3 regions of the Colwellia sp. MB3u-55 genome follow, and region 2 is predicted to be linked to each of the others. Evidence: predicted binding sites of a transcription regulator. Region 2 holds the regulator's gene; each other region holds the start of a gene.

Region 1 (8,353 bases), on a different contig from region 2:
ATAAAGTGGATGATCATTGGCAACAGCTTCAATGGCAACTTTACATTTTCCATCAACTATATTGCCAATATAACGTAAAACTTTACCTTCAGCTTTTGCCACTTTTACTCGTTGAGAAAATTCATTATCTATTTTCGCTAAGTTCTTCATAAATTCACTGACATCACCACTTGCATCAAAATTTGCAGGTAACACAGATTCTATAGAAATATCAGATAACTCAAGCGGAATTCCTGCTTCACGCGCCATGATTAACAATTTACGCGCTACGTCCATACCGCTTAAATCGTCACGAGGGTCAGGCTCGGTAAAGCCATTTTCTTTGGCGATAGCGGTAGCTTGAGAAACGGTCATACCTTCTTCTAGTTTTCCAAACATATAAGAAAGTGAACCAGACAATATACCTTCAAAACGTACTAATTCATCACCCGCTTTTAGCAAGCTTTGTAAGGTATCAATTACGGGTAAGCCAGCACCAACCGTTGTTTCATATAAGAAGCGACGGTTAGACTTCTGTGCGGCACTGCGCAAAGCTTGATAGTATTGCCAAGAGTCAGTATTGGCTTTTTTATTTGGCGTTACAATATTAAAACCCTCTTCAAGGTACTCTACATAGCTCATTGCTAAAGACTCACTAGACGTTGAGTCGACTAACACCGGATTAATCAGGTGATTCTCGCGGACAAAAGCCTTGATGTTTTCAACATTTACTGGAACTGCGTCACTTTTCATTTCTGCTTGCCAGTTATCTAAATCAATCCCTTCAGTATTAAAGAGCATACCTTTACTGTTAGCAATGCCGTAAACCTTTAAGGAAATATTTTGCTTTTTAAGCTTAGGTTGTTGACGAGCAATTTGCGCAAGAAGCTCACTACCAACAACGCCGCAGCCAACAAGAAATACATCAATAGTGGGTTTGTGAGTGAAGAAATTTTGATGACTGACTTTCATTGCATCAGTACATTTACGTTTTTCTACCACAACAGAAATACTACGCTCTGACGAATCTTGGGCAATAGCGATTACATTGACACGCGCTTGGGCTAATGAACTGAAAAACTTAGCAGCAACCCCTTGTTGATGATGCATACCGTCACCAACCAGAGAAATAATTGATAATTCATGTTGTAACTTCAATGGTTCAAGTAAACCATTGAGTAACTCTAGCTCGAACTCTTGTTGTAAGCTTAGTTCGGCTAATTCAGCATCACTGGTGTGAATACAAAAACTGATACAGTATTCGCTGGAAGACTGACTAATTAAGACTAAAGAAATTTTTTCTTGACTCATAGTGGCAAATACACGACTGGCCATGCCAACCATACCTTTCATACCCGGTCCTGAGACATTGACCATAGTTAAATCATCAAGATTAGATATTGCTTTAACTTTTTTAGTTTGATCATCCTCGTTAGATATTAAGGTTCCTGGCGCAGAAGGATTACCGGTATTTTTAATCAAACAAGGAATATGAAATTGGGCAATGGGGCCAATCGTTTTTGGGTGTAGTACGCTAGCACCAAAATATGAAAGTTCCATCGCTTCTTGATATGACAAGTAATCAAGTAACTTTGCTTCTTTTATTAGGCGAGGATCTGCGTTAAAAACACCATCAACATCCGTCCATATTTCACAACATTCAGCTTGAGCACAAACCGCGAGAACGGCGGCAGAGTAATCCGAACCATTGCGGCCAAGTGTCGTTACTTGCCCTTGTTTGTTAACCCCGATGAAACCCGGCATTAAGGCAACTTTATTGAGATCGTTGTAATGGTTTTCGAAGTTTTCTTTTGATAAGACTAAATCAGCGACTGCATTAAGAGACGCTTCGTTGGTGATTAAAAAATTTTCTGGTTCAATAACAGACGTTTTAATATTTTGTGCGTTCAACACTGATTCGAGCAAGGCAACACTTAAACGCTCACCTATGCTGATAATTATAGCGCGGATATGATCCGGGCAATAAGACAACATAGTCGCGCCTTGTAGATAACGTGAAAGCTTATGCTCCCAGTTTGCAAGGACTTGCTCTGCATGTAATGGGCTGAATTTTGGTAAGCTGGCACCAAGATCATCAATAATAGTTATAATGGCTTTTCTGAAGTGTTCTAAATCATTCTGTAATTTTATTTCATCACTAATATTCTCCGCCATAGCCACTAAATGGTTGGTTACGCCCTGTGGGGCGGAAACAACGACAGCAACGGCAGAATCGTTACTTTTGTCAGTTATAATTTTGGCAACTTGCACAAAACGTTCTGCTGAACCTAGAGATGAACCTCCAAACTTTAATACACGCATTTTACTTCCTTTTTATTGTAAATTCTTTGCGAGCCAAAGAACTTGCAATGATTAAAACCTTAAAACAAAAAAAAGCCCGGAACCTAAGGGGTCACGGGCTTTTATTTATGTGTTTTTTACACGTCAGCCGATGACAACCATCCCATTGAGGGTGGTAGTGATAATAATAATGGTAATACGACGGACAAATGTTTTCATGGTTCTAAAATGCCTGAGCAGTGTTTTACTGTCAATAGTTATTTATGAATAAAAAGTTATATTTTATTCATAAATAAGCATTAAGAGGGTTTATTTGGATAATAAAGCGAATATATTCAGTTTTTTAGGCTGAAATAATATTTTTTGCAGTGCAAACTATATTTCTTCCAGAAGCCTTAGCGTCATATAAGGCAAGGTCTGTGTGGGATATTAGGTCTTCATAACGAGTGTCTGCTTCGGTGATGACTGCGACACCAACACTGGCGGTAACATTTATTTCGATTTCTTGAAAGTTAATGATATTTTTGCTAATCGCAACACGGATCCGCTCAGCAACATCTAAAGCGCCAATAATATCGGTATTAGGTAGAATAATCGCAAACTCTTCACCGCCATAGCGACCAAATAAGTCACCTAAGCGCAGTAGTTCACTGATCACTTTAGCGGTTTCTATTAATACTATGTCACCACCTAAATGTCCGTAGGTATCATTAAGTAATTTGAAATGATCTAAATCGAACATAATAAGTGCTAAACCATGCTGATAACGACGTGCACGCGAAAATTCTTTTTCGAGACACTCTTCCCAATGCTTTCGGTTAAAGACTTGTGTTAAGCCATCGATACGATTGGCCTGTGCAAGCTCTTCAAGTGTTTTGTTTAGCTTACTTTGGTAATGGCATACATCGGTAACATCTTCTATAAGAATACAAACGTGCTCGTTAGCCTCTTTATTTTCAAGCGGCAAAAAGGTACAGTTTTGTGCCATAAAGTGACTGTCTGTCGTCATAGGGCGGGTATGAGGCAATTCAAATAGGTGATGTCTTTGTTCCCATGAGCAAAAAGACTGGGTTTTTAGTTGAAAGACACTTTCAATTTTTCTTTTGAACCACTTTTCTGGCAGCTCGGGAAAGACAATAAAAATATCTTGTCCGATAACATTTTCAGGCTTTTTGTTCGCATGAATTTGTAAATACCGATTCCAAAATACGATATTGTATTGACTATCTATGATGAGAATACCGGTATTTAATTTGTTGGCAATATCAGGACAAATATCATCAGCAAGCATTTAGAACTCTTCCAAAATTCTGTCAATAACTGTTTTTATATTGATAATTGCTGACTCAGGAATAAACAAAACCATATCGCAATTAAATGAATAATCAGTAACTTGATAAGTTATTTTAACTTTTAAAGCTAAATCCCAGTTAAATGATTGTTGGGCAAGATGATCGGATATTGCACTTTGTGAACCCGCTAATAAACGCGGCGCACTGTAAGACATTTGATTATCTATTTGTTTAGCAAAAACATTTAAGAAGGTGGTGGTTAAAATAGAGCTTAAGTCAATAATTTGTTCTTCAACAGATAATTCATCAGGCTCATAGCCCAGTAAATCTGCAAGTCGATCAGAATCTTTTGGCTTGTACATAAGCAGTGCTTCACCGCGAATGCCTTCGTAACCAAAGAAGCCTTGACTTACTACCGCAGCAGAATTTTCATCACTGTTTAACGAGTTAAGCAGGCTTAGCGTACTGACTTGTTCAATACTAGGTACTTTTAAATAAACAAAGGTATTTAAGTATCGGGCAAGTTGATCACTTGCTTGACCCATAGCAACATTAATTATTTCTTGTAAACAATCTTGCTGATCTTCATTTAAGTTGAGATCGCTCATAAAAAACCATGATTTCTTAGGTTAGTGTTAAGGACTTCTAATTCAACAGGTTTACGTAAAAAAGCTTTGGCACCGAGTTCAAGGACTTTACTTTGCATTTCTGGTTGTATATCAGCTGATATAACAAAAATTGCCGGTGTAATGTTTTCATCTTTTAGGGTTTGGAGTACACCTAAGCCATCTAGAACAGGCATGGTAAGGTCAAGAAATAGAATGTCAAATACTTGACTGCGTAAAAGTTCAACAGCTTCTTGACCATTTTTTGCTAATTGTGCATTAGCTGATAGTTGCTCTGGTAAGCTACGTAAAACTTGTTTACGGGCCATATTAGAGTCATCACAAACAAGAACTGAAAAGCTCATGTAATCGGTAATCCTTTATTTTTTTTATTATATAGCGTTAATCTACCTTAAATAAGCGGTACTGTTAATTAATAAAGTACAAAAATGCTGATTTTTTATGCTTTTAATAACTATCTCTCTAATAATTGCACAATATAACAACAAACTAAAAATAATACGGCCAAAAATGAGTGATAATCTTCCCGTGATACTTTTATCTTTTACCTGTTTAGAAGGTGATTATTAGGTTAATTAACACTATAGACATTATTGTCGAAAGGGTATAAATCGCAATAGCTTTCCAGCTATATGTTTTGAATTTCATCATTTATCTCTTCATCTATTGATTATAACAATGGCTAATAAATTGTTATATCCTGTGAATTTAAATTAGTATTCAAATAATAAGCGATATTCGTGCCACAATATAATGTAAGTTGGAGAAATTGTTGAGAATTTTATTAGGCTAATACTGAATTGATTATATTTTGTTTATAAAAAGGTTTATTTGTTCGCTCATTTATCCCCTACGAGGATATTATGACCATTAAATAGTCGGCCATTGTAATTGGTTTTGGTGGGATTTTAACCACGCTTTAGCTGAACCGTAGTTAGGGTAGTTAAGCGCAACTAATTGCCAAAACTTAGTTGAGTGATTCATATACCTAAGATGACAAAGCTCGTGAACTATTACATAATCGATAATCCATTTAGGCGTCATGGCTAATAAAGAACTGAAACTAAGTTCACTTCGACTATTACAGCTGCCCCATCTAGACTTGTACAATCTTACTTTAAACAATTTGGGTAAAACACCAATTTTTTCCGCGTAATGAGATAAGTTTTCATCAATATAAGCATAAGTTTGCTGCTTTAACCAAGCTTCAAGTTGTTGCTTTACATATTTATCTTGGTTTTTTATATCATCAGCTATTTTGATTTTTAATTTACTAGCGAGAGTCGCTATGATGGTATCTTGATGAAGCGTTATTTCTGGAAATAGACCATAATGAATATCCAGTGTTTTAAGTTCGCCATTAACAAGCAATTGGCTATCTTTTTGATAATGATTATTTTGACTGGCAGGTTGTGCGTTTTGCTCGGCAATTTTTCTGTGCAGCCAAAGACTTTTTGATTTAACAATGTTCGCTATATCATCTTCAGAAACATATTTTGGCGCACGGATTATAATTTTTCCGTGCTTAACTTGTAAGCCAACCGTTTTTCTTTTAACACTACGAATGAGCTGATATAACAACATAATTCAATATTATCTAGTGCTAAGTAAAGGTAAATTCAAACCCGTACATCGCACTTTATTTATTTGTGCTCGCTTTAGCATTGCGCGGCGCTTTTACTTTTGCTTCAATTTCTGGCGACGAGTCAGTGCTATTTACTGTTTCAACTGACGCGGTAACGTTTTTTTTAGCAGCAGTTTCTGGCTTAGCTTTCTTAGCTTGCAAAGCAACAAGCACATCTTCACGATTCTTAGCTAGATAAATACAGAGTTCTTCACGCACTTTTTCATCAATATTAAAGCTGCTGGCTTCAAACATTTCGGCTAAGCTGTCAGCCATATCAAGCATTTTGTCATACTCGTCTGCTGCTTTTTTATCCATGAATGTTTCTACCTCCACACCTTGTCTAATGACGACAAATCGACTTTCAACTGCCATTTTTTTTCCCTTATAGGATCAATATTACGCTTGATGGTTTTATCATATACGATTTAAAACCGCTTATACAATCAAAATTAACTGTACAAAACAACAGTATCATACGAGGTTTGTATTAAAATACAATCATTTTATAAAACCTCGTTATTGATAAATACTGTTTTAACCGAAAGTAACTATAGTAATCGCACTCTAAATTTACGACCTTTTAACTTGCCGTCACTGAGTTTTTTAAAGGCCTGCTTGGCAAACTTTCGGCTTACAGCTACATAAGCCCAGTTATCTGATAATTGAATTTTCCCCACTTCGCTAGCTGAAATGGTTTTATCACCAGTTAGAGCGCCAAGGATATCGCCCGCACGTACTTTTTGTTTTTTACCACCATCTATTTGTATTGTTGCCATTTTCGGAGAATACACCGAGGCGTTTAATACACTAGCGTCTGGCAGTAATTCGCCTTCGATAGTTCGGTCAAGGTAATCTTCTAATAAACCTATTTTGTAGCTTTCTTTTTCACTGAAAAAAGAACAAGCAATACCTGTGCTACCCGCTCGACCTGTGCGGCCAATACGGTGTACATGAATTTCGCTATCACGAGCGATATGATAATTAAATACGGCATCTAGCGCATCAATGTCTAAACCACGCGCGGCAACATCGGTGGCGACTAAAATTGAAATACTCTTATTGGCAAAGCGAACTAATACTTCGGTACGATCTCTTTGCTCTAAATCGCCATGTAAATCTTGAACATTAAAACCGTAATTACGTAGTTCATTGACAACAATTTGTACGTCTTTTTTGGTGTTACAAAAAACGATACTTGATTCGGGTTGATGCTGTAACAACAATAAACGGATACCGTCGATACGCTCGCTGTCATTCTCTACCTTATAAAAATGCTGTGATATGGTGCTTTCTTCGTGATTTCCCTCAACGGTTACCTTGGTTGGTGATAGCATTATTTTTTTAGCAATATCGGCAATTTCTGCAGGATAAGTCGCACTAAATAATAAGGTCTGTCGTTGTTGAGGAATTTGGCTAATAATAAAATCAACGGAGGCTTGAAAGCCCATCTCTAGCATGCGGTCGGCTTCATCAAGCACTAGCATATTCACATCGTCTAACTTTAATGTGCCTTTACCTAAATGATCTTCAATTCTTCCTGGCGTGCCAACAATGATATGAGCACCATGCTCTAAAGAACCAACTTGCGGGCCAAAAGGCATACCGCCACAAAGGGTCAATATTTTTATGTTATGGATGGCTCGGGCTAATTTACGAATTTCTTTCGCTACTTGGTCGGCTAATTCACGTGTAGGACAAAGGATCAGTGTTTGAATACGAAAACGTTTTACGTCTAGTTTTTCTAAAACACCTAGGCCAAAAGCAGCGGTTTTCCCTGAGCCTGTTTTACCTTGGGCAATAACGTCACCACCGGCAATAATAGTTGGCAAGCTTTGGGCTTGAATGTCGGTCATCTGTTGATAACCCATAGACTCTAAATTTTGAATTAACTCAGGTTTGAGTTGTAAGGTGGAAAAACTAAGCTGGCTCAACGGGAATTCCTTGGCATAAATATGATAGGTCATTTTACCTTGTTTAAATGCTTATTACTCGATAAAAAAACGAATCATATTGCCAGCACACTTTTCTGGTTGTTCAAGGGGTAACATATGGCCGGTGTCGGCAAGTGTTATTGAAGAAATCAGCGTCGATTGCGTTAAAATAGCGGCAATGCGCGTTAACGTAACCAGCGAGTCATTATCACCAATTAAGAACTGAATGGGGACGGCAAGCGTAGGAAGTTTTACTAATAAATTTTCGCGTTGGGTGGTCACTGTTAATTGATGGATAAGTGTCTCCTTACCCAACTCAATATCCATTGCTCGAATACAGTTAATGATGTCTTGATTATTGTGTTTGCTTGGATGCAGCAAGGCAGTTATACGTTTGCTGGTGATGCCTGAGTAACCATGCAACTTTACATAAGCAATCGTTCGGCTGCGCTCTTTTAATGCAGCGGGTGGCAACAAATAAGACATATTAGAAATAAGCAGTAGTTTGTTAATTTTATTAGGATACTTCAGCGCAAAAGCTGACGCGATATATCCCCCTAAAGAAAAACCGGCTAAATTTATTTTTCCTGGTGGGAA
Region 2 (8,353 bases):
GGTGAGGTGGTTAGAAAAGCGGCTGAGCCACGTTATCAAGAAGGTTATGATAAGGGCGTGCATGATGCCGATGCGGCATTAATTCTAAAGCAATTACTTACTTTAAGAGAATCTATTGGCTTGTTAGCTTATCCGGTCTTGGAAAGAAGACTCGCGCTACTTTTTTTCACCACAAAATTAGCAGATAGCGGCCGAAAAGATTTATTACAGCGCAGTCATAACCTCTATATCATGGAAGAAACTTTTGGTGATAGTCAATTACGTCATCAGCTTATTAAGGAATTGGCTACGCTATTAGATAGCTATATTGAAAGTCAGCCTTGGCTGAAATGCGACACGTTATTGTCAGCAACCTACCTATTAAAAGAGTTAGCTTTAGCCGAACAGAAATTTGTTATTAAAGAAAGTAGCGTTGAGTTAGCTAATCAACTGGAGAGTCAGTTAAAGCATAATAGCCTAGAAAAACAACTCAGTGGCGCATTATTGGGTTGTTCGACACTAGAGCAAAAACATCAACTTTACTGGGCGTGGTTGCAGGCTTTTTCTTCGCACCAGAGTATGAATATCCATCAAGATATTATTGATGAAGCCGCAATTTTTATGCTGTTGCAAGAGCAATGTGAATTCTATACTTCATTGGCTGACACCGAAGGTGTTGTTGATGGTTTATTGGGGCAGCATGGGCAAATATCGGACAGAAAAATTGCGATAAATTATCAAGAATTTATCACTCGACTTCGCCAATTTAAAAATGAACATGAACCGGCATTCAAAGGTTTTCATATTCAAAAACAAAAGGTATTAGCGGCACAACGCAAACGTTTACGCTTAGAAGAGTTTAAACCAAGAGCGCTGTCTTCGTTTGTGCGTAATAAATTAATTAATGATGTTTATTTCCCGATTATTGGTATTAATTTAGCTAAACAAATTGGCGCAGCGGGTAATAATAAACGCTCTGATTTAATGGGATTATTACTGCTTATTTCTCCCCCTGGTTATGGTAAAACAACGCTTATTGAATACGTTGCCAGTAAGCTAGGTATGACCTTTGTTAAAATAAACTGTCCGTCGATAGGACACGATCAGTTGTCATTAGATCCCGCTCAGGCAAATAACTCAACAGCTAAAAATGAAGTTGAAAAGATTAACTTAGCCTTCGAAATGGGTAACAATGTCATGTTGTACCTTGATGATATTCAACATACTAATCCTGAGTTTTTACAAAAGTTTATTTCCTTATGTGATGGCTCAAGAAAAGTGGATGGAGTTTGGAATGGTGACAGTAAAACCTATGATATGCGTGGGAAAAAATTTGCAGTTGTCATGGCAGGTAATCCTTATACCGAATCAGGTGAGGCATTTAGCATTCCTGATATGTTGGCTAACCGAGCCGATATTTATAACTTAGGTGATACCTTAAGTGGTCGAGAAGAAGAGTTCTCTTTAAGCTTTATTGAAAATAGCTTAACCAGTAATCGCTATATCGCACCACTAGCGACCCGAGATATGGGCGATCTCTATAACCTAGTTAAAATTGCTGATGGTCAACAAATCGCGACAACTGAGCTAAAACATCATTACTCGCAAGCAGAGGTCAATGAAATAGTCGCGGTTATTCAACGTATTCGTAAAATTCAAGCGACGGTATTAAAAGCTAATCAACAGTACATTGCCTCTGCCGCTCAAGACGATAAGTACCGCACTGAACCTTCGTTCAAGTTACAAGGCAGCTATCGAAATATGAATAAGATGGCGGAAAAAGTAGTGCCAGTTATGACCGAAGAGGAAGTTGAGCAGCTTATCGTTGATCATTATCGCGGTGAAGCGCAAACACTCACCATAGGCGCTGAAGAAAATTTACTTAAATTAGCCGAGCTGCGCAACAATCAAACCAGTGAAGAAAAAGTGCGTTGGCAACAAATTAAGGCAGATTTTGTTCGTCATCAAAACTTGGGTGATAGTGATAATCCGATTGCGGCTGTTGCTAGCCAGATATCGTTATTGCAAAAAGGGCTCAATCAAATAGGAGAAGCCTTGTTAGAGCCTAAATCTGCAGCGTTAGATACCTTAAATGAAACGCTTGCCAGTCTTAAACTGCAAGTGAATATTGAAAAACCAGATGATTCAGCGTTAGCTGAAACGTTGGCGTTATTTAGTGAAAATATGGCGTCTTTTTTAACGCCGCTGGTGAATGCGTTACAAAGTAATAAAAATGTCGATTTGGCGATGATTGATACTTTAAAAACACTGAACCTGACTACTGAAAAATCAGTAAAAAGTTCTGAGACACATATTCAAAAAATTAGTCGAGAACTCGCTTCAGAAAAAAAAAGTAGCGATGAGCTTTTTGCGGACGAGACCTAGCTAACATCGGCTATGCTAAACGAGAAAATAGTTGCCAGTAGTAAAGATAAACTAAGAAGATGCCTTGTTAGCTTTAGACAAACGAAAACATGTTGGTTTGTTAATAACGATGCGTTTTTGGGAGTTATCTCAGTTTGAAGCACTGCGCAGAAATTAATATTTATTGCCAAACCGAGAGCACATAACGTTATACTCCCTATACACGTATGACTGAATGCTAATGGTAGATGTTTAAAGTTATTAGCCCTTTTTAAATGATACTAAAACCGTGCTTTAAAAAATATTATCTCACTTGTTTTCAAAAGTGAATAAAGCGTCAATAATGAACGTTCAACATAAAAATGATGGAGCGCAGCTATGAATGAAAAAATTACAGCACTTAAGTCAGAATTAGCACTCCTTAAGGAACAATTTGCTAGAAAAATTACTGATGCAGAAATTCGTTTAAAAAATATGATTGAACAAGAAAGCCTAGATACTTCGGTTGAACGTGGCTATAAAATTCAAGCTTCTTTTGAAGAGCCCGTAGATTCTTTATCTAATGGTGAATGTGTAATTTTACTGCATGGGCTTGCACGTTCCGCTAACTCGATGAAAGCTATTGAAAAACGATTGTTAGCAGAAGGTTATTTTGTGATAAATATCAACTACCCTTCTAGGGATTATTCGATAGAAGAGTTGGCTGAAAAAGTGATTTCTAAAGCGCTATTAATTTGTGAAAATCGTCAAGTTAACTTTGTTACCCATTCAATGGGCGGTATATTAGTTCGCCAATATTTAAGTATGCACAAAATACCTAATTTACATAAAGTCGTGATGCTGGGCCCACCAAATAATGGCAGTGAAGTCGTTGATAAACTTAAAAATACACCTGGCTTTAGTTTTATAAATGGTGATGCGGGTATGCAATTAGGTACTGGCGAATTCAGTGTCCCTAGTAACCTTGGCAATGCTAATTTTGATTTGGGTGTTATTGCCGGTAATCAAAGTATTAATTGGATATTATCAACACTTATTCCTGATAAAGATGATGGTAAAGTTTCGGTTGCTAGTACCAAACTTGATGGTATGAATGATCACATTGAAATGGAAACGACCCATCCATTTATGATGAAAAACGAAAAAGTTATCGAACAAGTTATCCATTATCTAAAATCAGGGAGTTTTCAAAAATAATTCGGCTAGAAAACTTGCCTTTACTAATGACCTGTATATACTCACAGTAACAACTGTGTAAATTTACAGGCCCCCTATGCTAAATGAAATCAGCGAATTACGCCCTCTAACGAACCGACAACAACAAGTTTTTGATCTGATCAAAGACAAGATAAGCGATACGGGCATGCCACCAACGCGTGCTGAAATAGCCAAGTTTTTTGGCTTTAAATCAGCAAATGCAGCCGAGGAACATTTAAAAGCTTTGGCTAAAAAAGGCTATATAGAAATGTTACCAGGTACTTCTCGCGGCATTCGGTTGACTGAGAAGTTAATGGAAGAAGCCGGTTTACCGTTAATCGGCAGAGTTGCTGCAGGTGAACCTATTTTAGCTGCAGAGCATGTTGAAGATCATTATAAAGTAGACGGTAATTTGTTTCATCCAGCCGCTGATTACTTATTGAGAGTTAATGGCGAAAGCATGAAAAACATTGGCATACTTGATGGTGACTTGTTAGCAGTTCATCAAACGACCGATGTACAAAATGGCCAAGTAATTGTTGCTCGTGTCGAAGAAAATGTTACGGTTAAACGTTATAAAAGAGAAGGTAATATCGTTTACTTACATGCTGAAAATGATGATTTCTCTCCTATAAAAGTTGATTTGTCTGACCAAGAGTTTAATATTGAAGGGTTAGCTGTTGGCGTTATTCGCTCGGCAGACTGGATGTAATTAAGTTAATCTTTTTAATAAACTTAGTGGTAACGAACTAAGTCAATTTATCTAACAAATACGCTATTAAATAAGTCAAACCGATCCGTTAACTTTAGTCTATAACATAGGCTAAAGTTTGCTTTTATACCCTTTCGTATTCTTTTCATGCAAACCTTCCTCTTTCCTAAGAATAATTTTCATTCTAAACCCCATTCAAACAACTTTATCTTTTTCTGATTAAAAAATAACCACTATCAATTTTTGTAATACGCGTAGTTATACTTAGCTGTTTATTTTTAATACTACGGCTACAGCCCTTTGTTATTAGGCATTATTTTATATTAGAGTTGATACTCTATTGTTTTTATTGGTTTTTATTTTAAAATAGCTCGATTTTTAAATTGACCCAGATCAACTTTTAAGTAATTCTAGTTTGGAATGTGTACAAATATAAATATAAGGCGATGTTTTCGACGCTAACTGGTTGATAACAAAATCGCTAAGAAAATAATAAAAATCCGTACTAAAGGATGTGTTTTGTCCTAGGTATCAAGTTTTAAACTTTTATAGGGTGAAGGAGATGTCGTGTGAAAAGACGTAACCTAGGTTGGCTGTTGTTGGGGAGTGTTCTTTCCAGTTCAGCTTGGGCAGATATGCAATTAAATCTGACCAAGGGTGTAACAGAAGTAAGTAGAGATGTTTATGATCTACATATGCTCGCAATGTATATATGTGTAGCAATCGGTGTGGTTGTTTTTGGTGCTATGTTTTGGTCAATGGTTTTCCACCGAAAATCCAAAGGGGCTAAATCAGCAGATTTTCATGAAAGTACAAAAGTAGAGATTCTCTGGACAGCAATTCCCATTGTCATTCTTATCGCTATGGCTGTACCAGCAACGAAAACACTGATCGAAATGGAAAATAACGACGATTCTGACGTTACCATTCAGATCACAGGTTCTCAGTGGAAGTGGCATTATAAATATTTTGATCAAGATATTGAGTTCTACTCCGTTTTATCTACGCCAAGACCACAGTATGAGACACAAGAAGGTAAACACCTTAGTGTTGATGCCGGCGACAAAGTCAAAGGTGAAAATTATTTACTCGAAGTTGATAAACACCTTGTCATTCCAGTTAATAAGAAAGTAAGATTTTTAATCACTTCTGACGATGTTATTCATGCCTGGTGGGTACCTGCTTTTGCAGTAAAGCAAGATGCTATCCCAGGATTTATTAATGAAGCATGGACAAAAGTTGACGAGCCTGGGCTATACCGAGGTCAGTGTGCTGAGCTTTGTGGTAAAGATCACGGTTTTATGCCTATTGTTGTCGAAGTAAAGTCTGAAGCTGATTATGCTCTTTGGCTCGATGAGCAACACGAATTTAATGCGCAAGCTGCTGCTGCTGAGAAAGCGTCTCTTAACGCTTCCGCATCAATGGATGAACTGATGACTTTGGGTGAAACTACCTATGTTGCCTACTGTGCTGCCTGTCATCAAGTTTCTGGTGCTGGTCTACCTCCAGCATTTCCTGCACTTAAAGGAAGCTCTGTTGCTACGGGTAGTATTGCTGCGCATATTGATATTGTACTCAATGGTAAAGCGGGTTCAGGTATGCAAGCTTATGATAAGCAGTTAAGTATGAAGCAAATTGCTGCAGTTGTGACCTATGAGCGTAATGCTTGGGGTAACAATACCGGCGATGTCGTACAAGCCGCTGATGTTAAAAGTTTTGCTAATGATTCAGGCAATGACACAGAAACACCGGTAAAAGTCGCTGAAGTGGTTGTTGAAGAAGCCCCAGCAGAAGATCTAACTAGAGTGTATAGCGAAGATGAATTGATGGTTATGGGTGAGCAAGTTTACATGAAAGCTTGTGCTGCTTGTCATCAAGTTTCTGGTGCGGGTTTACCTCCGGCATTTCCTGCACTAAAAGATAGTGTAATTGCACTGGGTGACATTGCTGTGCATATAGACATGGTTATTAATGGCAGTAAGAAAAACCCTGCTATGGCTGCTTTTGGTAGCCAGTTAACTAAAACCGAAATAGCGGCTGTTGTTACTTATGAGCGTAATGCTTGGGGCAATAACACCGGTGATTTAGTACAACCTGCAGCCGTTGATGCTGCTAGTGCGAAGTAGGGGGATATAAAATGACTACAGACGTTATAGAACAAGAATCGCACGACGATCATCATGATGACCATAAAATGAAAGGCATCAAGCGTTGGTTGTACACGACAAATCATAAAGATATAGGTACGTTATATCTATGGTTTGCTTTTATTATGCTATTAACCGGCGGCGCTTTAGCTATGGTTATTCGAGCCGAGTTATTCCAACCCGGTTTGCAAATAGTAGAGCCTGATTTTTTCAATCAGCTAACTACTGTACATGGTTTGATCATGGTGTTTGGTGCAATTATGCCGGCCTTTACGGGGTTTGCAAACTGGATGATACCTATGATGATTGGTGCGCCAGATATGGCTTTACCACGTATGAATAACTGGAGCTTCTGGATTCTACCTTTTGCTTTTGGGATTCTTTTGTCTACATTCTTTATGGAGTCAGGTGCGCCTAACTTTGGTTGGACATTCTACGCACCACTTTCTACAACCTATTCAAATGGTAGTACGGCATTTTTTGTTTTTGCTGTTCATATTATGGGTATCTCATCAATAATGGGTGCCATTAATATTGTTGTTACTATTATGAATATGCGTGCGCCGGGTATGACTTACATGAAAATGCCATTGTTTGTTTGGACATTTTTTATTACCGCCTACTTATTGATTGCGGTAATGCCGGTGCTCGCTGGTGTGGTAACTATGTTGTTAACTGACACTTATTTTGGCACGAGTTTCTTTGATGCCGCTGGTGGCGGTGACCCGGTATTGTTCCAGCATCTTTTCTGGTTCTTCGGGCATCCTGAAGTTTACATCATGATCTTACCTGCTTTTGGCATTGTTTCGACAATTATACCAGCGTTTGCTCGTAAAAAGTTATTTGGCTACAGCTCAATGGTTTATGCAACGGCATCGATTGCTGTGTTGTCATTTATTGTTTGGGCACATCACATGTTCACGACAGGTATGCCGTTATTTGGTGAACTGTTCTTCATGTATTGCACCATGTTAATTGCCGTACCTACGGGTGTTAAAGTGTTCAACTGGGTCGCAACTATGTGGCGTGGTTCAATGAGTTTTGAAACACCAATGCTATTTTCTATCGCATTTGTCATCTTATTTACTATAGGCGGGTTTTCAGGCTTGATGTTGGCATTAACGCCTGTCGATTTTCAATACCATGATACCTACTTTGTTGTTGCCCATTTTCATTATGTGTTGGTTACAGGTTCATTATTCTCGATTTATGCTGGTGCATACTTCTGGTTACCAAAATGGACAGGTCATATGTATAACGAGTCATTAGCTAAATGGCATTTTTGGTGTTCACTGATTTCAGTTAATTTACTATTCTTCCCTATGCACTTTTTAGGATTAGCGGGCATGCCTCGTCGTATCCCAGATTATGCGTTGCAGTTTGCTGATTTCAACAAGTGGGTGAGTATTGGTGGTTTTGCCTTTGGCCTTTCGCAACTAATATTCTTAGCGGTAGTCATTAAGTGTATTAGAGGTGGAGAGAAAGCAGCGGCTAAGCCTTGGGATGGCGCTGAAGGTTTAGAGTGGACTGTTGCAAGTCCTGCTCCGTACCATACATTTTCAACACCACCAAAAATTGATTAAGTTAATAAAATATGAATAAAGGTGACGAATTGCAAAATTCAAATAACAAAGATAGTGCTGCTATAACGAAAAACAATCAAGTGATAAAAAAGCTGGTTATGATTGTTTTTGGTATGTTTGCTTTTGGTTTTGCACTTGTCCCTTTATATGATGTGTTTTGTGATATTACTGGTTTGAATGGAAAAACGTCAACCACTGCCGCCGCTGTCTATAATGTTGATCAGATTGACACAAAAAGAATTGTAACGGTGCAGTTTATTAGTCGAACCGCTCAAGGTATACCTTGGCAGTTTGAACCTATGGTCCGTGAAATAAAAGTTCATCCCGGTGAAATGAAACTTGTTAAATTTTATGCAAAAAATGAATCCACC
Region 3 (8,353 bases), on a different contig from region 2:
GCTGTCGCAATGGCCAAACCTACATAACCAAAAAAAGGTGCCAACATCAGATTGAAAATCATATTAGCCGCCATCGCTTTAATACCTATTTTAACGGGGGTTTTAGTATCTTGGCGTGCGTAATAAGCCGGTGCTAATATTTTAATAAACATAAAGCTGATTAAACCCGACAGGTAAGCAAATAAGGCATAAGAGACTTGTAAAACAGTTTCTTGAGAAAACTCACCACGCATAAATAAAATCATAATAATCGGCTGAGCTAATACCATTAACCCTGCAAGTGCGGGCCAGCCAAATAAAGAAACAATTTTTAAGCCCCAAGTAATCGTCTCACTAAACTCTTCTTTGTCTTGCTTAGTATGCAATTTAGCTAAACTGGGCAAAATAACGGTAGCTATACCAATACCAAATAACCCTAAGGGAAATTCTAATAAACGATCGGCGTAATAAAGCCAACTAATCGAGCCAGTGACTAAGATACTGGCTATTAGGGTATCAAGCAGTAAATTAATTTGCGTAACAGAAACGCCAAACAAAGCAGGAACAATAAGTTTGCGGATTTTTTTTACACCTTTCGCGTGCCAAGCCCATTTTGGTTTAACAAAGGCACCGGCTTTAATTAAAAAAGGTATTTGAAATAAGAACTGAGCTAAGCCCCCTAAAAATACGCCCCAAGCTAATGCAAAAGCAGGATTGTCGAATAAGGGTGACAAGTAGATTGCACAGCCAATAATGCAAACATTAAGTAAAACAGGGGTGAAAGAAGAAACAGCAAATCGACCAAAAGTATTTAAAATCGCGCCGGCAAGTGCGGTAAAGCTAACAAACCATAAATAGGGGAAGGTAATTTTTAGTAGTGATGCGGCTAACTCAAACTGTTGGGCTTTGGGACCATCGTTAAGCCAATCTACAAACCAACCAAAACCAAATAAAATCACAAATAACGGCGAGGCTATCATGCCAATAAGCGTTACTATGGTAACAATTACACCTAAGGTGCCTGAAACTTGAGCGATTAATTTACGTGTTTCACCTTCTTTCAAACTCAGCCCATCGGCCTCATCTTTGGTATGATATTCACTCAATACAGGTACAAAAGCTTGTGCAAAAGCACCTTCGGCAAATAATCGACGTAGAAAATTGGGAATTTTATTGGCAAAGAAAAAAACATCAGACGCTAAACCTGCACCAATAATGTTCGCAATAACAACGTCTCTAACTAAGCCGAGCACACGAGAAATCAAGGTCATAAAACTCACTATAAGACCTGATTTTATTAACTTTTTACTCAATGCATAGCTCCAATAAATCGATATAAATCATCATATTCCAAGATGTAATTTTTCATTAATATTATGCAGCTTTTTACCTGTGATAAACAAGTAAATGCAAAGAAGTTTTTAATCTATTTTAAATCCTGTAAATAACAGGTAAAATAGCGCCATTATTTAGTAACCAATAATGATAATTATTATATAATAGTAAATTCATCGTTATTAAGTAAATTAAACCGGTAAAAGGTTTGACAATCGAGCTAAAAAAAGGCATATTTCCTCGCCTTAAATTTAGGCTATATATACAATCATATTTTAGGAGTTCACCTTGGCTAATTCAAAGCAGGCGAAGAAACGCGCGGTTCAATCAGAAAAACGCCGTCAACATAATGCAAGTCGTCGTTCAATGATGCGCACTCTATTCAAAAAAGTACTCGCTGCAATTGAAGCTGGTGACAAAGACACAGCATCTAAAGAATTTGCTGCTGCACAACCGATCTTAGATCGTTTTGCAAGCAAAGGTCTTATTCACAAAAATAAAGCTGCTCGTAGTAAGAGTCGTTTAAACGCTGCTATTAAAGCGCTTTAATTTTTGTTATTGAATTAAAAAACCAGCTTATGCTGGTTTTTTTTTGCCTATTATTTAATTTTTTTACCCCGCCAATAAAACAAACTCACTAAAACCTGATCCCATCCCATAGATTAAGACCTTGCGCATCCTGCCATTTTTGGTAATCTCTTTGCGTTATATATACATATTCAAAAAATACGTGAGAATAAAAATGAGACTAACAAAACTCGCTACTGGCCTTTTGCTTGCCACTAGCCTATTAAGCGCTTGTAGTGAAAATAATAAACAACCACGTTCAGCGCCTACTTTATTAGCAGAAGCCAAAAGTCGTTTAGACATATATAAGCCAGTAACACTTAGTGCTGATTTGAGCCACTTGTCTGAAAACCAGAAAAAAATGATCGTATTGCTTATTGAAGCTTCAGATATTATTGATGAACTTTTCTGGCAACAGGCTTTTGGTGAAGACAAAGCAAGCTTCCTTGCTAGTATTGATGATGAAAAAGTCCGTGAATTTGCCCGTATCAATTATGGTCCTTGGGATAGATTAGATGGCGATAAACCTTTCCTTTCTGGATATCAAGCAAAAGCGGCTGGCGCAGAGTTTTACCCTAATGACTTAACCAAAGCTGAATTTGAGCAAGCAGATTTTGCTGACAAAAGTGGCTTATATTCGGTCGTTAAGCGTACCAGCGATGGACAATTAACGTCAGTGGCTTTTTCTGAGCTTTATAGCGATAGCATTAATCGTATTGCGGCTATATTGGAAAAAGCATCAAGCTTTGCTGATGATAAAGAATTTGCAAATTACTTAAATTTACGTGCGACAGCAATCCGTCATGATGACTTTCAAGCGTCTGATTTTGCTTGGATGGATATGAAAAACAATCCTATTGATGTCGTTATTGGCCCAATAGAAACCTACGAAGATCAGCTTTATGGTTACCGCGCTGCTTTTGAATCTTATGTGCTCATTAAAGATTTAGCCTGGAGTGAAAAACTCGCTAAATATGCTGAATATTTACCCGAATTACAAAAAGACTTACCCGTTAAAAAAGCCTATAAAAAAGAAGTACCCGGCTCTGATGCAGACTTAAACGCATACGACGTCATTTATTATGCAGGTCATTCTAATGCCGGTAGTAAAACCATTGCGATTAATCTCCCCAATGACGAAAAAGTACAGTTAGAAAAAGGTACACGCCGTTTACAGCTTAAGAATGCGATGCAAGCCAAGTTCGATAATATTATGTTACCCATTGCTAGTACCTTAATCGTTGCTGAGCAACGTGAAAATGTAACATTCAATGCCTTCTTTGCTAATACGATGTTTCATGAGGTTGCCCATGGTTTGGGTATCAAAAATACGATTAATGATAAGGGCACAGTACGCCAATCATTAAAAGAACATGCGTCAGCACTAGAAGAAGGTAAAGCCGATATCCTTGGGCTTTATATGATCCGCCAGTTACTCATTAAAGGCGCCATTGAAGAAGGTACATTGCAAGATTATTACACAACCTTCTTAGCGGGGATTTTCCGTTCAGTGCGCTTTGGCGCAACATCTGCTCACGGTAAAGCCAACATGGTACGGTTTAATTACTTTGCTGAGCAAGGGGCGTTTACTCGTAACTCGCAAGGGTTATACTCTGTCAACATTGATAAAATGACTGCCGCTATTAATTCGTTGTCTGAGCTTATTTTAACTCTACAAGGTAATGGTGATTATGAGGGTGTAGCTGCACTTGTTGCAAAAAGCGGTGTCATTAAAGCCGATTTAGCAGAAGACTTAGCGCGTATTGAAGCGGCTAATATTCCCGTTGACATTACCTTTAAGCAAGGTAAAAAAGTGTTGGGTTTATAGTTTTATAAATATAATATGTGTTCTTAACTAAAGTCTAATTAAAACCTATCTAAAGCCTATCTACTACGATGGGCTTTTTTTAAATAAAAACAGGAGGTATTTAAATTTATAAACATTTAGAAGAAAAAGTCGAGTAAAAATAACAACGAACCTTGCAGCACCACACAAACCGTACATCATGAAAGCAAAAATAATTCGATGAGTTTAAACAGGCTTTATAAACAGAATAACTCATACTGACCAGGAGAAATTATTTTAAGTGTCGATTCGATAAAAACATCTTTTTTTATCAATAGAAGTGGACAAGTTGTTTTCAAATCAACCGGCTCAAATATTGACGATCCAAAATTAGAATTAGCGGTTAAAGAAATCATTAAACCCAAATAAGCACAATATTAGCTAAAATAATGCTACTGACATCAGATCAAGTCACTACCGGTTATAAACTAAAACAAAGCTGCTGTGTTTCTTTATTATTATGCTCAGCAAAACCTAGGGTTAATCCTATTAAACGTATTCCCCTAGATTGGCTGCGCAGCAGTGCTTTTAACAGTAATTTTTTAAAGGTGTTTTCATCACATTGGCTGCTTTGCTGTTCAACTGTTGTTTGGGTAAAGTCATTAAACTTAAGTTTAATCCCTTGCTTACTAATAACCATATGTTGATGTTTTTCTAATCTCACTAAAAGCTTCTCATATAAAAGCTCAACGGCACTTTCACACTCTTTTTCACCAGACAAATCTTGAGAAAAAGTGGTTTCTATCGCTAATGATTTTCTTACTCTGTCGGTTTCTAATTGGCGATGATCAATACCAAAACTACGTTGGTACAATGCAGGCGCAAACTTGCCGACAATAGGTGTTAATACGGCGACAGAACTTGCTCGTATATCTGCACATGACGAAAAGCCGTAACCCAATAACTTTTGTGCGGTTTTAGGGCCAATACCCGGAATTTTTTTCAACGGTAAATTTTCAACGAAACCACTAACATCTGCGGGTGTAACAACGCATTGACCATTAGGTTTGTTTTCATCACTGGCAATTTTAGCGATAAATTTATTAGGGGCAACACCTGCCGAGGCGGTTAGATTGAGCTCATTAAAAATATCACGACGTATTTGCTCCGCAATAAGCGTCGCACTGCCGTTAAACTCTTTGTTATTGGTAACATCTAGAAAAGCTTCATCAAGCGACAATGGTTCAATCAACTGAGTGTAACGTTGAAATATCGCCCTTATTTGTGCAGAAACTTCTTGGTAAACAGCCATTCTTCCTGAAACAATAACTAGCTCAGGGCAAAGTTGCATCGCCTTAATTGCTGGCATTGCCGAGCGAACACCAAATTTTCTTGCTTGGTAATTACACGTACACAAGACGCTTCTGGGCCCTGTACCACCGACCGCAAGTGGCACATTACGTAAAGACTCATTATCACGCATTTCAACAGCTGCATAGAAACAGTCCATATCTATATGTATTATTTTTCGGCTTTGAGTCATATTTTAGTCATGTTTTAATTATAGTAATCATGTTTATCAAAAGTCCCTTATTTCGCTGTGAAAAAATAAAGCATATTTTCGCTATGGACAACTCAACCTAGACTGTATACAAACACAGTATAAACTTTTAAGTTAATAGTTCAATACTGAAATAATAATTTGACCGCTGTTAATTTCATACTAAATACGTTAATTTGTCGCTTTATTTTTTATCAATGACTAGCTGATATTACTTTTATGATTACGCGCCTTTTACAAACAACTTTTGCCCTATTACTACTTTTATCACCTGCACTAGTGAATGCTCACACCAATGAAGCTAACCAAGCAGAGCTAAACTTACTTGTAGAGAATAACTACCAACTTAGTATCGATATTGATGTTTTGCATGTTATTAAAAGTCATCAAAAATCATCAGTAGATGAGGCAGATTTAATTAATTATCTGAAAAACCTCTCTTTAATTGAAATAAAGCAATTACTCTCAAAAATATTACAAATGATAAATCAACAAAGCGCTTTTATTATTGATGAAGAAAATGTACTTGTTGCCCCTTTTTCAGGGCTAACGGTATTTGAATTAAAAGCAATACTTGGCTCTGACTCACCAAATAAAATCATTAAGCTATTTTCGCAGGGTCAATTGCCACAAAAAAGTAAAAAAGCAGCCTTGATATTTTCGCCTATTTTAGGGGATGTCTTATTAACAGTTAGCCGTTCAGAGAAATCTTTAGTGCTATCCGGCCAGAACAGCCATCACTTTTCTACTGATGACATCAAGGGTGGTGTACGTAAACTTTCAACAGCCGAAATTAAACTGCTTAATATTGTTGAGTATATCTATCAGGGGTTTGTCCATATTCTGCCACAAGGGCTTGATCATATTCTCTTTGTACTCGCGCTATTTTTATTAGCCACTAAGACATCGACACTGCTCTGGCAGGTAAGTGCCTTTACGCTTGCCCATACCATTACGCTAGCTTTGGGTATCTTTGGTATTATCAACCTTCCTAGCTGCATTGTAGAGCCACTTATTGCCTTATCAATTGCTTACGTGGCTATTGAGAATATTTTTTATCACAAACTGACAAAGTGGCGCTTACCCATTATCTTTGCTTTTGGTTTACTGCACGGTTTAGGGTTTGCAGCAGTACTTGTTGAACTGGGCTTACCCAAGAGTGAGTATATCAGTAGCTTGATTTCATTTAATATTGGCGTTGAGTTCGGTCAAATAACGGTCATTGCCTTGGCTTTATTAGCGACGCGCTGGTTTGCTAAAAAACCTCAATATAGACAATACGTGGTGATACCGTTAAGTGTGCTTATCGCCGTTATCGCTATTTATTGGTTTATCGAAAGAACCTTTTAATACGAAACACAGGGCATATCGTCGCTTAATATTGAGTCGTAAAATGAACAACGGCCTTAAACCTACTTTATAGAGATTTAAGACCGTTGCCGTATAAACTAATTGATAATGGCTATATTAATTACTCAGGTTCATAATCCAAGTTAGCTGACAGCCAACGCTCTGCTTGTGGCAATGTCATCCCTTTGCGAGTAGCATAATTAATCACTTGGTCTTTAGCGACTTTAGCGACCGCAAAGTATTTTGATTCTGGATGAGCAAAGTACCAACCACTAACCGCGGCTCCAGGCCACATGGCAAAACTTGAGGTGAGCTCCATGCCGATGTTTTCTTCAACATTGAGTAGTTCCCACAACAAACCTTTTTCAGTATGCTCTGGACAGGCAGGATAACCCGGCGCAGGTCTAATACCTTGATATTTTTCACGAATTAAATCATCATTAGCAAGCGACTCTTGTGGGGCATATCCCCAGTATTCTTTGCGAATTTTTTCATGGAGATATTCAGCACTCGCTTCTGCTAATCGGTCGGCAACAGCTTTAACTAAAATACTATTGTAGTCATCATGTTGAGCGGCGAACTCCTTCACTAGGTCATCACAACCATAACCTGCAGATACCGCGAAAGCACCAACATAATCTTTAATACCCGACGTTTTATCGGCGATATAATCAGCCAAACAACGGTTAAACTGCCCTGCTGGTTTTTTACTTTGTTGACGTAATTGATGTAATTTCATCAATGGTTTATCTCGGTTTTCATCTGCAAACAATATTAAATCATCTTGTTGACGATGAGCTGGAAACAGACCAAAAACCGCTTTTGCCGTTAACTTTTTACTGTTAATAATATCGTCTAATAAAGCATTAGCATCATTAAATAGATTAGTTGCCTCTTCGCCGACCACTTCGTGTCGTAAAATAAGCGGATATTTGCCTGATAATTGCCAAGTCATGAAAAATGGCGTCCAATCGATGTAGTTTCGAATGACATTTAAATCAAGATTATCAAGTACCGTAATACCAAGTTTATTGGGTATTTTAGGGGTATAGTTTTCAAAACTTATCGGCGCAGCATTAGCGCGTGCATCTTCTAGTGATATTAAGCTTGAACGTGGTCCTTTTTTATAATGACGCTCACGCACCCGCACATATTCATCATCTTGACGCGCTAAAAATGCCGCACGTTTCTCACTATCATCTGAAAGTAAAGTACTAACGACTGAAACTGAACGCGACGCATTAGGCACATATATCACCGGATGTTGATATTGTTGCTCTATTTTAACGGCAGTATGAGCTTTTGATGTTGTCGCGCCACCAATAAGTAACGGCAAGTCAAAATTAAGACGTTTCATTTCTTTAGCGACATGCACCATTTCATCAAGTGACGGTGTTATCAAACCTGATAATCCAATCACATCGACTTTTTCGGCTTTCGCCACGCGCAAGATATCATCACAAGAAACCATGACACCTAAATCAATAATTTCGTAGTTGTTACACTGCAAGACAACACCAACTATATTTTTACCAATATCGTGGACATCACCCTTTACTGTTGCCAGTAAGATTTTACCGTTTGATTTTATTTCAGTTTTTTCAGCTTCAATAAATGGATTTAAATGAGCAACAGCTTGTTTCATCACGCGGGCTGACTTTACCACTTGTGGCAAAAACATTTCGCCAGCACCAAATAAATCGCCAACGATATTCATACCATCCATTAATGGTCCTTCAATGACATCAAGAGGTCGTTCAGCCACTAGCCTTGCT

Evidence for each region. Region 2 encodes LexA, which represses DNA repair genes until DNA is damaged. Its sites were predicted from a motif close to TACTGTATNNNNATACAGTA; they were not measured.
Region 1: H4J66_RS18180 (YebG family protein) is a predicted target of LexA. The motif match lies at 6,277-6,296, and genes of this name have one in related genera.
Region 3: dinB (DNA polymerase IV) is a predicted target of LexA. The motif match lies at 5,311-5,330, and genes of this name have one in related genera.

The regions. Positions count from the first base shown of each region.
Region 1 covers NZ_JACGUS010000122.1:445,010-453,362, reverse strand. Annotated here, with positions in the region: gene thrA (bifunctional aspartate kinase/homoserine dehydrogenase I) at 1-2,301, opposite strand, end outside; gene H4J66_RS18200 (sensor domain-containing diguanylate cyclase) at 2,624-3,571, opposite strand; gene H4J66_RS18195 (chemotaxis protein) at 3,572-4,180, opposite strand; gene H4J66_RS18190 (response regulator) at 4,177-4,542, opposite strand; gene H4J66_RS18185 (M48 family metallopeptidase) at 5,069-5,782, opposite strand; gene H4J66_RS18180 (YebG family protein) at 5,838-6,197, opposite strand; gene dbpA (ATP-dependent RNA helicase DbpA) at 6,374-7,789, opposite strand; gene H4J66_RS18170 (alpha/beta fold hydrolase) at 7,811-8,353, opposite strand, start outside.
Region 2 covers NZ_JACGUS010000116.1:161,954-170,306, forward strand. Annotated here, with positions in the region: gene H4J66_RS12710 (DNA repair ATPase) at 1-2,364, shown strand, start outside; gene H4J66_RS12715 (alpha/beta fold hydrolase) at 2,722-3,540, shown strand; gene lexA (transcriptional repressor LexA) at 3,617-4,252, shown strand; gene coxB (cytochrome c oxidase subunit II) at 4,822-6,378, shown strand; gene ctaD (cytochrome c oxidase subunit I) at 6,390-7,982, shown strand; gene H4J66_RS12735 (cytochrome c oxidase assembly protein) at 7,994-8,353, shown strand, end outside.
Region 3 covers NZ_JACGUS010000122.1:23,679-32,031, forward strand. Annotated here, with positions in the region: gene murJ (murein biosynthesis integral membrane protein MurJ) at 1-1,292, opposite strand, end outside; gene rpsT (30S ribosomal protein S20) at 1,603-1,863, shown strand; gene H4J66_RS16330 (dipeptidyl-peptidase 3 family protein) at 2,057-3,709, shown strand; gene dinB (DNA polymerase IV) at 4,149-5,210, opposite strand; gene H4J66_RS16340 (HupE/UreJ family protein) at 5,448-6,578, shown strand; gene metH (methionine synthase) at 6,700-8,353, opposite strand, start outside.